3 regions of the Aminipila luticellarii genome follow, and region 2 is predicted to be linked to each of the others. Evidence: predicted binding sites of a transcription regulator. Region 2 holds the regulator's gene; each other region holds the start of a gene.

Region 1 (4,383 bases), 1.1 Mb from region 2:
GGCGTTTTAATGAGTAATGCACCTGAAAGTGTTCTTGTGGGCAGCCTTCAGAAGTTTTCCGTAGAAGACGGACCCGGTATCCGGACAACGGTATTTTTAAAGGGCTGCCCCCTTAGCTGTAAGTGGTGTCACAATCCTGAATTGATCGACCCGCAGCAGCAGCTTATCAAGTCGCCGAACAACTGCATCGGATGCGGATGCTGCGTCAAGATATGCCCTAAAGGTGCAGTGACAATAAATCCGGAAGAGGGAGTTGTCATTGACAGAGCGAAATGTGACGTGTGCCTCCAGTGTACGGACGAGTGCTATGCACAGGCCTTAAGACCTGTAGCCAAGCGAATGAGCATAGATGAAATACTCCGCGTAGCCGAGCAGGATAAAGGCTTTTATGAAAACACAGGGGGCGGTATTACAGTCAGCGGAGGAGAAATCCTCATGCACGCAGACTTTGTATGCAGGCTCATCGATGAAGCGGGTAAACGAGGAATCAACATGTGTCTGGATACATGTGGTTTTGGGGATTCACAGGCTCTCATGAAAATGGCTCTCAAGGAGAACGTCACAGACATTCTTTATGATATGAAGTCCATTGATGATGAAGTTCACAGACAGTACACGGGAGTCAGCAATCAGCTGATCCTTGACAACCTGAGAATGCTCGCAGCAGATGCAAGAACGGCGGATAAGCTGATCATGAGAATGCCTCTCATCAGAGGAGTGAATGACAGCGGCGATATAATCAAACGCACAGGCGAACTTTACAGAGAAATCGGCGTGAAACGGGTAAATCTGCTCCCCTACCACAGCCTTGGCATCAGCAAGAAAAGAAACGTGGGCGGCACACAGGAGGACTTTCAACAGCCGGCAGAAGAGCGTCTGACAGAAATAGGAACTTATTTTAAAAATGAAATAAATTTAAAGGTGGAAATTTTGGGTAGAGTATGAAAAATTATTTATTATTGATTTAAGAGAAAGGAAACGCTATGGACGGGACTAATTTAGGAATCATCACCTTAATTCCAGCGCTGGGTTTCTTAGTATTCGCGCTAATAACTAAGAAGTGTATCCTGAGTATCATGTTATCTGGTATACTCGGATACATATTTTACTACAAGGCAGCGTTCTTCATGCCCATGATGGATGCATTACTTTCCGCATCATGTGATGCAGACAATAACTATATCGTTATTATTTGTCTGCTGTTCGGATGCTTCGTACAGCTGCTCAGACAGTCAAAGGGAGCTGTGGCAATAGGAGACTTAGCCAGAAAGTATATCAAGTCAGAGAAACAAGTGTTGTTAATGACTTGGTTATGCGGAGTTATAATTTTTATCGACGACTACCTCAGCATCCTGGTTACGGCAAACTGTGTACTTACCCTTTCAGATGAATACAAGACCCCAAGAGAAATGCTTTGCTACATCATCAATACCACGTCGGCTCCGGTTTGTCTGATCATACCAATTTCCGCATGGGTGGTGTTCTTCTCCGGAATCTTTGAACAACAGCCGGAAGCGGCAGTAGTCGGCGGCAGTGCAATGAGCATTTACTACCATATTATGCCATACTTTTTTTATCCGTTTATCTGTGTAATTTTCGTACTTCTGGTCATTTTGGGAATCGTTCCTAAGATGGGCGGTATTAAGAAGGCCTATCAGAGGGTCGCAGAAACCGGACAGCTTTGGCCGCCATCAAGCAACATGCAGAACCAAAGTGATGAGCTGGGTGAGGTAATGGGCGCTATCACGGATAATGCCAAGGAAGAAAAAGAAATAACACCACATCTGTGGGCATTCATCGTACCAATGGCAGTAGTTATAATTGTAACCGTATGGCTGGGGGATATCCTTTATGGTGTAAGCTGTGGTATCTTCTCTTGCTTTCTTCTGTTCGTTCCGACCAGGATGATGAGTCTCGGAAAATTCTGTGACGCTTGCTACAAGGGGCTTGAAGATATGCTTTTCATAGCAGTTGTACTTGTTACATCATTATTTTATAGAGAATCCATCAACCTTATCGGATTACCTGACTACCTGATCGACGTTGCAGGTCCGTATATGAGCGCAGCGTGGCTTCCGGCAATCGCATTCATACTCATAGGCATTGTATGTTTCGCAACAGGCAATATCTGGAGCATCCCTGCCGTATGTACTCCAATCATTCTGCCGCTGGCGGCTTCAAGCGGCGCAAGTATACCCCTTACACTGGGAGCGATTATTTCAGCTGCATGCTTTGGTGCGCAGGCTTGCTTCTATTCAGATGTAACGCTGCTATCAGCTTCAGCCTGCCGGATTAATAATGTAGATTATGCAGTTGCACAGCTTCCGTATATAGGAATTGTTACAGGCATATCCTTTGTTGGATATATAATATTTGGTTTTGCCATGTCCTAAACGAGTATGGGCGGATCAACAGGCAGCTCGTAGCAGTAAGAATTCGTTTTTTTCAGACATCTTTAAAAAATTAGGCTTGTTAGCGTAGTAGCTTCAAAACTGCTGCGCTACTTTTATCTATTAGAAAATGTTGATAAAAAAAGAGAAGGAAAAATACAAGCTTTGTTTCTATTTTTTTTTGTTTTTTGACTTGATTTTTGCTGGATGTCGATGTATATTATATTTGTTAGCACTCTTATTTAGTGAGTGCCAGAACGATAAACGGGGTATTTTATATACGAATCATATACTATTACATTACAGAGAAAGAGGGAATATACCATGGCAAAGAAGCAATTCAAAGCGGAGTCCAAAAGATTGCTGGACTTAATGATTAACTCTATTTACACCCATAAAGAGATTTTCCTGAGAGAAATTATTTCAAATGCAAGTGATGCCATCGACAAGCTGTATTATTTGACCTTGTCTGAAAACACCGGCATTTCCAGAGAGGATTTTTACATCAGGCTGACTGCGGACAGTGAAGCTAGGACTTTGACGATAACGGATAATGGTATCGGTATGTCCAAGGAAGAGCTTGAAAATAACCTAGGCACCATTGCTCAGAGCGGGTCTCTTCAATTCAAGCAGGAAAATGCAGATAAAATGGAAAACAAGGAAGACATTGATATTATCGGACAGTTCGGTGTCGGCTTCTATTCTGCATTTATGGTAGCTTCCAAAATAGAGGTCCTAAGTAAACGATACGGGCAGGATCAGGCATATATGTGGGAATCTACGGGAGCAGACGGCTACAGCGTTACAGAGTGCGATAAAGAGGATGTAGGGACTCAGATTATTTTGTACATTAAAGAAGATACGGAAGATGAAAAGTACGGAGAATATCTCCACGAACACAGAATTAAAGAGCTGATTAAAAAATATTCAGACTACATTCGTTACCCAATTAAAATGAATGTGGAAAAGCATAAAATGAAAGAGGCAACAGAAGAACAGAAAGCAGATAAGGACTATACACCTGAATACGAGACATATAGAGAAGATGAAACACTGAACAGTATGGTTCCGATCTGGAAAAAGAGCAAGGGAGCTATTACGGCGGAAGAATACAATCAGTTCTACAAGGAAAAATTCTTCGATTTTGAAGATCCGGCCAGAGTCATTCATACCAATGTAGAGGGGGTATCCACCTATAATGCCCTGTTATATGTTCCGGCCAGAACGCCGTATAACTACTATACGAAAGAGTATGAAAAAGGTCTGCAGCTTTATTCCAGCGGTGTTTTGATCATGGACAAGTGCGCAGATCTTCTGCCGGATTATTTCAGCTTTGTAAAAGGTCTGGTGGACTCTCAGGACTTATCCCTGAATATCTCCAGAGAAATGCTGCAGCATGACAGACAGCTTAAAGCAATCGCTGTGAGACTGGAAAAGAAGATTAAATCTGAGCTGCTTGACATGTTGAATACAGACAGAGAAAAATACGAGAAGTTCTTTGAAAACTTCGGCATGCAGCTCAAATTTGGTGCGTACAATGAATTTGGCATGCATAAGGATGCCGTAAAAGAATTGTTGATGTTCTACTCTTCTTCCGAAAAGAAATTGGTTACATTCTCTGAATATGTTTCAAGAATGAAGGAAGATCAGAAATATATTTATTATGCCTGCGGCGAGAGCAGGGAGCAGCTGGATAAACAGCCGCAGACTGAAATGCTTAAGGATAAGGGGTATGAAATTCTTTACTGTACGGATGAAATCGATGAGTTTGCCATCAAGATCATCAGTGCTGTTGATGAAAAACAGTTTAAATCCGTTTCAAGTGATGACTTAGGAATAGAAGAGACAGCAGAAGAAAAAGAGGCCATGGAAAAACAGGCTGAAGAAAATAAAGATCTCTTTGCGGCCATGAAAGAAGCGTTGGAAGGAAAGGTTTCAGAAGTAAGAGTTTCTCAGCGGTTGAAGAGCCATCCGGTCTGCTTGACCAGTAATG
Region 2 (4,383 bases):
CTTACATTCACGATACCGTTTGCATCGATATCAAATGTAACCTCGATCTGAGGGATTCCACGAGGTGCAGGCGGAATTCCGGAAAGCTGGAAACGTCCCAGCGTAGTATTTCCTGCTGCCATTTCTCTTTCACCCTGCATTACGTGAATATCTACAGCTGTCTGATTGTCAGCAGCAGTGGAGAATACCTGACTCTTCTTTGTAGGAATCGTCGTATTTCTTTCGATAAGTTTTGTAGCTACTCCGCCTAATGTTTCAATAGAAAGGGAAAGCGGCGTTACATCCAGAAGCAATACGTCATTTACTTCACCTGTCAATACGCCAGCCTGAATAGCTGCACCAACAGCTACACATTCATCCGGGTTAATACCTTTAAACGGATCTTTGCCTGTTACTCGTTTTACAGCATCCTGTACTGCCGGAATTCTTGTGGAACCGCCGACTAAGATTACCTTCGCAATGTCGGCATTGGTTACGCCGGCATCCTTCATAGCCTTCTGCATAGGTTCAATCGTTCTGTTTACAAGATCAGAAGTCAGCTGATCGAACTTCGCTCTTGTGATATCCATATCCATATGCAGCGGACCTTCAGCGCTCACTGTAATGAATGGAAGATTGATGTTTGCTGTCTGAGAACTTGAAAGCTCCTTCTTTGCTTTTTCTGCCGCTTCCTTCAATCTCTGATGAGCCATTTTATCTGCTCTTAAATCTATGCCATGTTCCTTGGCAAAGGTATCGGCCATGTAGTCGATCAATACTTTATCGAAGTTATCTCCGCCCAGCTTCGTATCGCCGTTTGTTGCTAATACTTCAAATACACCGTCACCCAGCTCCAGAATAGATACATCGAAGGTACCGCCTCCCAAGTCATATACTAAAATTTTGTGATGTCCGTTATCCTTATCCAGTCCATAAGCCAGAGATGCAGCGGTAGGCTCGTTAATAATTCTTTTTACATCAAGACCCGCGATCTTACCGGCATCCTTTGTTGCCTGTTTCTGAGCGTCTGTGAAGTAAGCCGGTACTGTAATAACCGCTTCTGTTACCTTTCCTCCCAGATAGCTTTCAGCGTCTGCCTTTAGTTTGCTTAAAATCATCGCTGAAATATCCTGCGGTGTATACGGCTTTCCATCAATTTCAACCTTGTAATCAGAACCCATATGTGTTTTGATGGATGAAATTGTTCTGTCCGGATTGGTGATTGCTTGTCTCTTTGCCGTTTCGCCGACCAGTCGTTCCCCGTTCTTTGTAAAGCCAACTACTGACGGAGTCGTTCTATTTCCTTCCGCATTGGCGATTACTACAGGTTCACCGCCCTCCAGGACAGCTACGCAGGAATTGGTAGTTCCTAAGTCTATACCTATTACTTTTCCCATGATATGTTACCTCCTAATTTGCGACCTTTACCATACTTGGTCGTATTACTTTACCGTTTAATTTATATCCTTTTTGTAAAACCTGAGTAATATGTCCGCTTTCATATTCGCTGCTTTCCTCAGTCATCACCGCGTTATGAAAGTTCGGATCGAACTCGATTCCCATTGCTTCTATTTCTTCTAACCCGCTTTTTTCCAATACCCCCTTGAAAATCTTAAATATATTGTTCATTCCCTGAACAAAGCCTTCGTCACCCTCACCGTGTGCAAGAGCTCTTTCGAAGTTATCTATTACATCAAGCAATTCTGAAACGAGTTTCTCGTTTGCATATGCATAAATGTCACTTTTGTCTTTCTCTGTTCTTCTCTTATAATTCTGAAAATCCGCCATAAGCCTCAGATACTTTTGATTGGCTTCTTCCTCTGTCACAGCCTCTGGTGACTTTTCTTCCCCGGCATTCTCAGGCTGTGCCTCTTGCCCTTCTGTTTTTGCCCCTTCTTCTGTAGACTCCGCCGCTTCCGTACCCTCAGTTTCCTTGGTTTCCAGATCATCTGCTGCGATCTCTTTTTCCACAGCCTTCTGCTCTTTACTCATCGTCCTCGTTACCTCCTATCAGTTTAAAAGTATTGTTCAAATTTTCAGTTACATACTCGATAACGGAAGTTACCTCGTCGTATTTCATTCTCGTCGGTCCGATTACACCTATCTTGCCCACAAGCTTCCCATCTATGTGATAAGTCGCTGTAATCAAACTGCAATTCTGCATCATGTCATCTGCGTTTTCATTCCCTATAGTAATAATCACACCATTTTCTCTTTTTATGAGCTTCTTGGTAAAATCCTCTTTTTTATCTAATAGTTCCAGAAACATCTTAGCCCTATCTATATCATTGTATTCCGGTATGGAAAAGATATTGGTCAATCCATCCATGTACAAATTTACGTTCAACATCTTCTCTAAAGTCTTCATGAAGTTCGGCATAATATTCTGTGCCAGCATCCCCATCGCCTCTAAATCCGTTTCAAAGGACTTTATAATATCCACCGTCAGTGCCTCGCTGATGGTCTTGCCTTTGAAGTTGTACGTCATAGATTTGGACAGCAGTTCAATATTCTCTCTCGTGTACGGCACCTTAAGCTTCAATGCTGTATTGGAAACCTTACCGCTTTCTGCTACAATCATCAGCACTACAGTACTTTGATCGACCGGAAGAATATTAATGAATCTGAGCAGATCTTCATCTGCTTCGGGTGTCATAGCAAAAGAAGTTAAATTGGTGATTTCAGATAGTAGGCTGGCTGCGTGCTGAATGGTTTTTTCAAACTCCGATATATCGCTGTGCAGCTTTTCCGATATTACCTGTTTTTCCTCTATCGTCAGTTCCTTTTTTCTCATCAGTTCATTGACATACAGTCTGTAGGCTTTGTCTGAAGGAACTCTGCCTGCCGAAGTATGAGGATGTGTTAAAAATCCCATATCCTCCAAATCCGACATTTCATTACGAATCGTAGCCGGACTTACGCCTAACGCATACTTTTTAGAAAGAGTTCTGGATCCAACCGGCTCACCTGTTCTGATAAAATCACCGATGAGGGCTTGCAGTATTCTCAATTTCCTTTCGTTTAAATCCATTTTTCTCACCCTTTCTTGTTAGCACTCGCATCACCTGAGTGCTAAATCTAGTTTTAATTTAACACTCTTAGGTATTAATGTCAACACTTCTTGCAAAAAAACATATAATTTTTTGCATCCGGACAAAATAGTTGACAAAAATGGGCAATATAAAAGCCGGACCTGCCAAATAAGGTGTTTGACAGGCCGGCTTTTACATTTCGTAATTCGTCGTTTTCTTTTACTTATTTTTTTTACCTAAGTATGCTTCCTGTATGGTCGAATCCGCCAAAAGCTCTTTTGCACTTCCGGAAGCTGTGATGACTCCCTGCTCCAGCACATAAGCTTTGTCCGCTACAGAAAGCGCTTTAAACGCATTTTGTTCCACAAGCAGAAGTGTTTTCCCCATTTGTTTGATTTCTACTATAATCTCAAATATGGTATTGATTAAAAGCGGGGCTAACCCTAAAGAGGGTTCATCCAGCATGATTAAATTGGGATTGGACATAAGCCCTCTGCCCATGGCAAGCATCTGCTGCTCTCCTCCCGACAGCGTACCGGCAATCTGCTTTTCTCTTTCCTTTAATCTGGGAAAAAGATTATACACCTTTTCAAAATCTTCGTTGATGCCTTTGGTGTCATTTCTAAGATATGCGCCCATTTTTAAATTTTCATGTACCGTAAGGTTCGCAAATATGATACGTCCTTCAGGTACTTGACAAACTCCCGATTTAACAACCTTATGAGCTTGCTTCGGAAGCGGCCGCTCTTCATAGAGCACATCTCCCTGATATTTCACCATACCGCTTATAGCATTTAATAAGGAGGATTTGCCTGCGCCATTTGAACCAATAATGGTAACGATTTCTCCCTGCTGTACATCGATGGATACCCCTCGGAGGGCATGAATACCGCCATAGTGTACATTAAGATTGTTTACCTTCAACATGGATATCTTCCTCCTTCCCCAGATAAGCTTCGATTACCCGTTTATCGTCCTGTATCTCATCGGGAGTACCTTCCGCCAATGCTTTCCCAAAATTCAATACAAAAATTTTATCACAAAGTCCCATGATCAAATCCATGTGATGCTCTATAATAAGAACGGTCAGATTAAAATCATCGCGAATCTGCCTGATCAACTCCATCAGCTGAATCGTTTCTTCCGGGTTCATACCGGCCGCCGGTTCATCCAGCAGTAAAAGCTTGGGATCTAAAGCTAACGCTCTGGCTATTTCCAGCTTTCTTTGCATGCCATAGGGCAGATTTGCCGCCACCATATCCCGCACTTCCCAAAGTCCCATCAGTTTAAGCAGCTCGGACGTCTTTTGATTCAATATGTCCTCTTGTTTGCAAAAGGAGCCTGCCCAAGGCAGTATGATCTTCGTAAAGGG
Region 3 (4,383 bases), 1.2 Mb from region 2:
AAGAAGTCGACCCGGACAAGATCTTAATCCTGGGGACATCTGTGGGAATGGTAGACAAAATTGCCGAAAGATTGGAGCTGCCGGAGATAGAAGAACGAATTTTTATCGAGGATATTACGACAAAGGCTCAAAGAAACGCAGCCAGAAAGCAGCGGGTGGAGTTGGGCAAGCACGTGATTCCGGTACCTGCAGGACAATTAAAGACAGATTTCTCGGGCTATTTTCTGCATCCCATTCGCATGATCAGAGGGTTTGGTTTCGGCAGTAAGGAAAATATGCAGGAACGGTCCGTAGTCCGGCCTACATACAGCTATTTAGGGGAATTTTTTATTTCGGATAAGGTGGTAAACGATATCGTATATTATTTGGGGGAACAGAATAAAGGCGTGCATTCGATTGTGCGGGTACTCACCCAAAATACAAAGACCGGTATAAGCCTGACGGTCATGGTAAATATGAGATATGGCAATAAGGTCATGGAATGTGCCAGAGAGCTGCAGCAGGAAATTACGGAACATGTGGCTTATATGACGGCCTTTAATATCAATTCCGTAGACGTGGAGGTCAAAGGGCTGATATAGACGGCCAGGGGAAAAAAGACAAGCTGGGAGAACACGATGGTAGTCAGAGAAAAAGTTAAGGATTTTAATGTGGATCATATATTTGACTGCGGCCAGTGCTTTCGGTGGAACAGAGAGCAGGACGGCAGTTATACCGGGATCGCTTTTGGCAAGCCGGTGAATATAAGTTTTGAAACATATATGGAAGAACAAGGTGAAGGCAGGCTTTGTATTGATAATATTGATGAGGCAGAGTTTGAAGAGCATTGGTGCGGATATCTGGATTTAAATCGGGATTATGGGGAAATTAAAAGGATTTTAGCCGAAAAAGATCCCATCATGGCGGAAGCTATAAAATCCGGACAGGGAATACGAATCCTAAGGCAGGATCCGTGGGAAACGCTGATTTCTTTTATTATCTCTCAAAATAACAATATCCCCCGCATAAAAAAGTGTATTGAGAGCTTATGTGAGCTGTTTGGAGAATCGGCAGGAAGCTTTCGGGGAAGAAACTATTTTGCTTTTCCAAAAGCACCGGTTCTCGCCCGGTTGACCGAAGAACAGCTGGCACCCGTCAGACTGGGGTATCGGGCCAAATATATCATTGAAACCGCGAAAAAGGTCGCAGCAGATCACGCCGGTGCCGAACCGACAGATACAGAGGAAATTTTACAAACGCTGGAGCAGCTTCCCCTGGCGGATACGGCAAAGGGGTATGCGTATTTGACCAGCCTGTGCGGTGTGGGACCTAAGGTGGCGAATTGCATATTATTGTTTGGAATGGCAAAACATGAAAGCTTTCCCATCGATGTGTGGGTTCGCCGGGTGATGCACCGATTGTATGGGATAGACGAAAAGGATATGAAACATATGGCAGATTATGCTGCCGACCATTTTGGTTCGTATGGGGGAATAGCACAACAGTATTTATTTTATCATATAAGACAGTTAGAAAAATGAGTAGCAAGGAAGGATGTACACATGCTTGGACCAATAGTAAATGCTGCCGCAATTGTTGTGTGCGGATTGGCGGGAACATACATAATAAAAGGAGTACCGGAGCGGTTTGAAAATTTGGTAATGAAGGCGATTGCTCTTTCGCTTATTTATATAGGAATATCCGGAGCATTAGAAAATAAACGGGTGATGATTTTAATCCTGAGCCTGGTAATCGGAGCCATTATAGGCGAGGCCATTAACATAGATGCACAAATGAATCGATTGGGAAAATGGGCGGAAGGGAAGCTGGGCTTTTCAGAGGGCAATTTCTCTAAGGGCTTCGTGACAGCCTCCATCTTATTTTGTACAGGCTCCATGTCTATAGTAGGTTCTTTGGAGAGCGGATTGCAGGGAAATCACGAAATGCTTTTTGCTAAAGCTATATTGGATGGGGTCATTGCCATTGTATTTGCCTCTCAATTGGGAGTCGGAGTGACGTTCTCCGCTGTGCCTGTTTTTCTTTATGAGGGGGGTATCGCTCTTGGGGCGACCTTTATGAAGGGATTGCTCACAAATGAAATCATCACGGAAATGTCTGCCGTAGGAAGTCTTTTGATCGCAGGAATTGGCTTTAATTTTATGGAAATAAAGGAGATCAAGGTAGCTAATCTGATCCCCGCTATCTTTCTGCCGTGGCTGTTTATCGTTGCAGAAGGAATGTTTGCATAATATCGATAAAATTGAAAAAAAACTATTGACTTTATAAAAGATTAGTTTAAAATAGAGTTAGCACTCAGGTTTAATGAGTGCTAACAAAACATAATAAATAATAAAATCAAATATATCAAACAGGAGGTATCAAAAATGAGTTTTGGAATCAAGCCGCTTGGCGCTAGAGTAGTAATTAAGATGGTTGAAGCTGAAGAAAAGACCAAGAGCGGGATCGTTCTTCCCGGACAGGCGAAGGAACAGCCTCAAATGGCTGAAGTAGTTGCCGTAGGCCCTGGAACAGAAGAAGAAAAGATGGAATTAAAAGCCGGAGATAAGGTGGTATTCTCCAAGTATGCAGGTACTGAAATCAAATATGCCGGTGAAGAATATACCATTATGAGCCAGAAAGATATTTTGGCAATCGTAGAATAGGAAAGAGGGGAATTAAAATGGCTAAAGAACTACATTATGGTGAAGACGCTAGACGAAAATTACAAGCAGGTGTTGATAAGCTTGCAGACACTGTAAAAATTACATTAGGGCCGAAGGGCAGAAATGTTCTTATTGAAAAGAAATTTGGATCGCCGGTCATTACCAATGATGGTGTGACAATTGCCAGAGAAATCGAACTGGAAGATGCCGTAGAAAATATGGGTGCACAGCTTGTGAAAGAAGTAGCAACAAAGACAAACGATGTTGCAGGTGATGGTACGACTACTGCTACCCTTCTTGCACAGATCATTATTAAGGAAGGCTTTAAGAATGTGGCTGCCGGTGCAAACCCTATGGTATTAAAGAGAGGTATCCAAGGAGCCGTAGATGTGGCTGTGGATGAAATCAAGAATATTGCAAAGACCGTGGAAAATAAGGACAGCATCGCTCAGGTCGCTTCTGTTTCCGCAGCGGATTCTACTATTGGCGAACTGATTGCAGAGGCCATGGAAAAGGTCGGCAAGGATGGCGTTATCACAGTGGAAGAATCAAAATCCATGGGAACAACGCTGGAAGTCGTAGAAGGCATGCAGTTTGACAGAGGATATTTATCCGCATATATGGTCAGCGATACAGAAAAGATGGAAGCCAATATGCAGAACCCTTACATCCTATTGACCGATAAAAAGATTTCAAACATTCAGGAGATCCTTCCGATTCTGGAGCAGATCGTTCAGCAGGGAAGAAAGCTTTTGATCATTGCAGAGGATGTGGACGGCGAAGCCCTTGCCACTCTGGTAGTAAATAAGCTGAGAGGAACATTTGACTGCGTAGCTGTCAAGGCTCCGGGATTTGGTGACAGAAGAAAAGCTATGATGGAGGACATTGCTATTTTAACGGGTGGTACAGTTATTTCCGAGGAAGTCGGATATGACTTAAAGGAAGCTACATTAGATATGCTAGGTACTGCTGCATCCGTTAAGGTAACGAAGGAAAATACAGTTATCGTGGATGGTTCCGGCAAGGCTGAAGAGATTCAGAACCGAATCAAACAGATCAAGCATCAGTATGAAGAATCGACTTCCGATTTTGATAAAGAAAAGCTTCAGGAAAGACTGGCAAAGCTTGCAGGCGGCGTAGCTGTTATTCAGGTAGGTGCTGCAACTGAAACAGAGCTGAAGGAAAGAAAATTAAGAATTGAAGACGCTTTGAACGCAACCAAAGCTGCGGTTGAAGAAGGTATCGTAGCAGGCGGCGGTGTTGCTCTTGTCAATGCTATTCCGGCTGTAAGCAAATATGTTGAGACCCTTTCCGGTGATGAAAAGACCGGCGCGGCAATCATTATGAGAGCTTTAGAAGAACCGGTTAGACAGATCGCTGAAAATGCGGGCTGTGAAGGCTCTGTTATTGTTGCTGAGGTCAAGAACAACAAGGCCGGTGTTGGATTCAATGCAGCCACAGAGGAATATGTTGACATGATCAATGCAGGTATCGTCGATCCGGCAAAGGTTACAAGATCCGCTCTTCAGAACGCCTCCTCCGCATCTGCAATGCTTCTTACAACAGAAGCTGGCATCGTAGATATAAAGAAGGATGAACCGGCTATGCCTCCTATGGGCGGCGGCGGTATGCCGGGCATGATGTAAAAACATCATGAAGCTGTGAAGAACCGTAAATATAATACAGTTAAAGGATGATATGCAGGGGATGTCTCAGAAAATGATTCTGGGGCATCCTGTTT

What was found. The regulator HrcA, encoded in region 2, represses chaperone genes, less so after heat shock. The targets are predictions, from matches to a motif close to TTAGCACTCNNNNNNNNNGAGTGCTAA.
Region 1: htpG (molecular chaperone HtpG) is a predicted target of HrcA. The motif match lies at 2,620-2,646, and genes of this name have one in related genera.
Region 3: EQM06_RS10740 (co-chaperone GroES) is a predicted target of HrcA. The motif match lies at 2,286-2,312, and genes of this name have one in related genera.

What each region holds. Positions count from the first base shown of each region.
Region 1 is NZ_CP035281.1:2,249,602-2,253,984, reverse strand. It holds gene EQM06_RS10460 (glycyl-radical enzyme activating protein) at 10-945, shown strand; gene EQM06_RS10455 (Na+/H+ antiporter NhaC family protein) at 1,128-2,393, shown strand; gene htpG (molecular chaperone HtpG) at 2,715-4,383, shown strand, end outside.
Region 2 is NZ_CP035281.1:1,136,799-1,141,181, reverse strand. It holds gene dnaK (molecular chaperone DnaK) at 1-1,376, opposite strand, end outside; gene grpE (nucleotide exchange factor GrpE) at 1,390-1,971, opposite strand; gene hrcA (heat-inducible transcriptional repressor HrcA) at 1,964-3,010, opposite strand; gene EQM06_RS05155 (ABC transporter ATP-binding protein) at 3,231-3,938, opposite strand; gene EQM06_RS05150 (ABC transporter ATP-binding protein) at 3,916-4,383, opposite strand, start outside.
Region 3 is NZ_CP035281.1:2,314,712-2,319,094, reverse strand. It holds gene EQM06_RS10755 (Asp23/Gls24 family envelope stress response protein) at 1-581, shown strand, start outside; gene EQM06_RS10750 (DNA-3-methyladenine glycosylase family protein) at 618-1,520, shown strand; gene EQM06_RS10745 (DUF554 domain-containing protein) at 1,542-2,228, shown strand; gene EQM06_RS10740 (co-chaperone GroES) at 2,364-2,642, shown strand; gene groL (chaperonin GroEL) at 2,660-4,288, shown strand.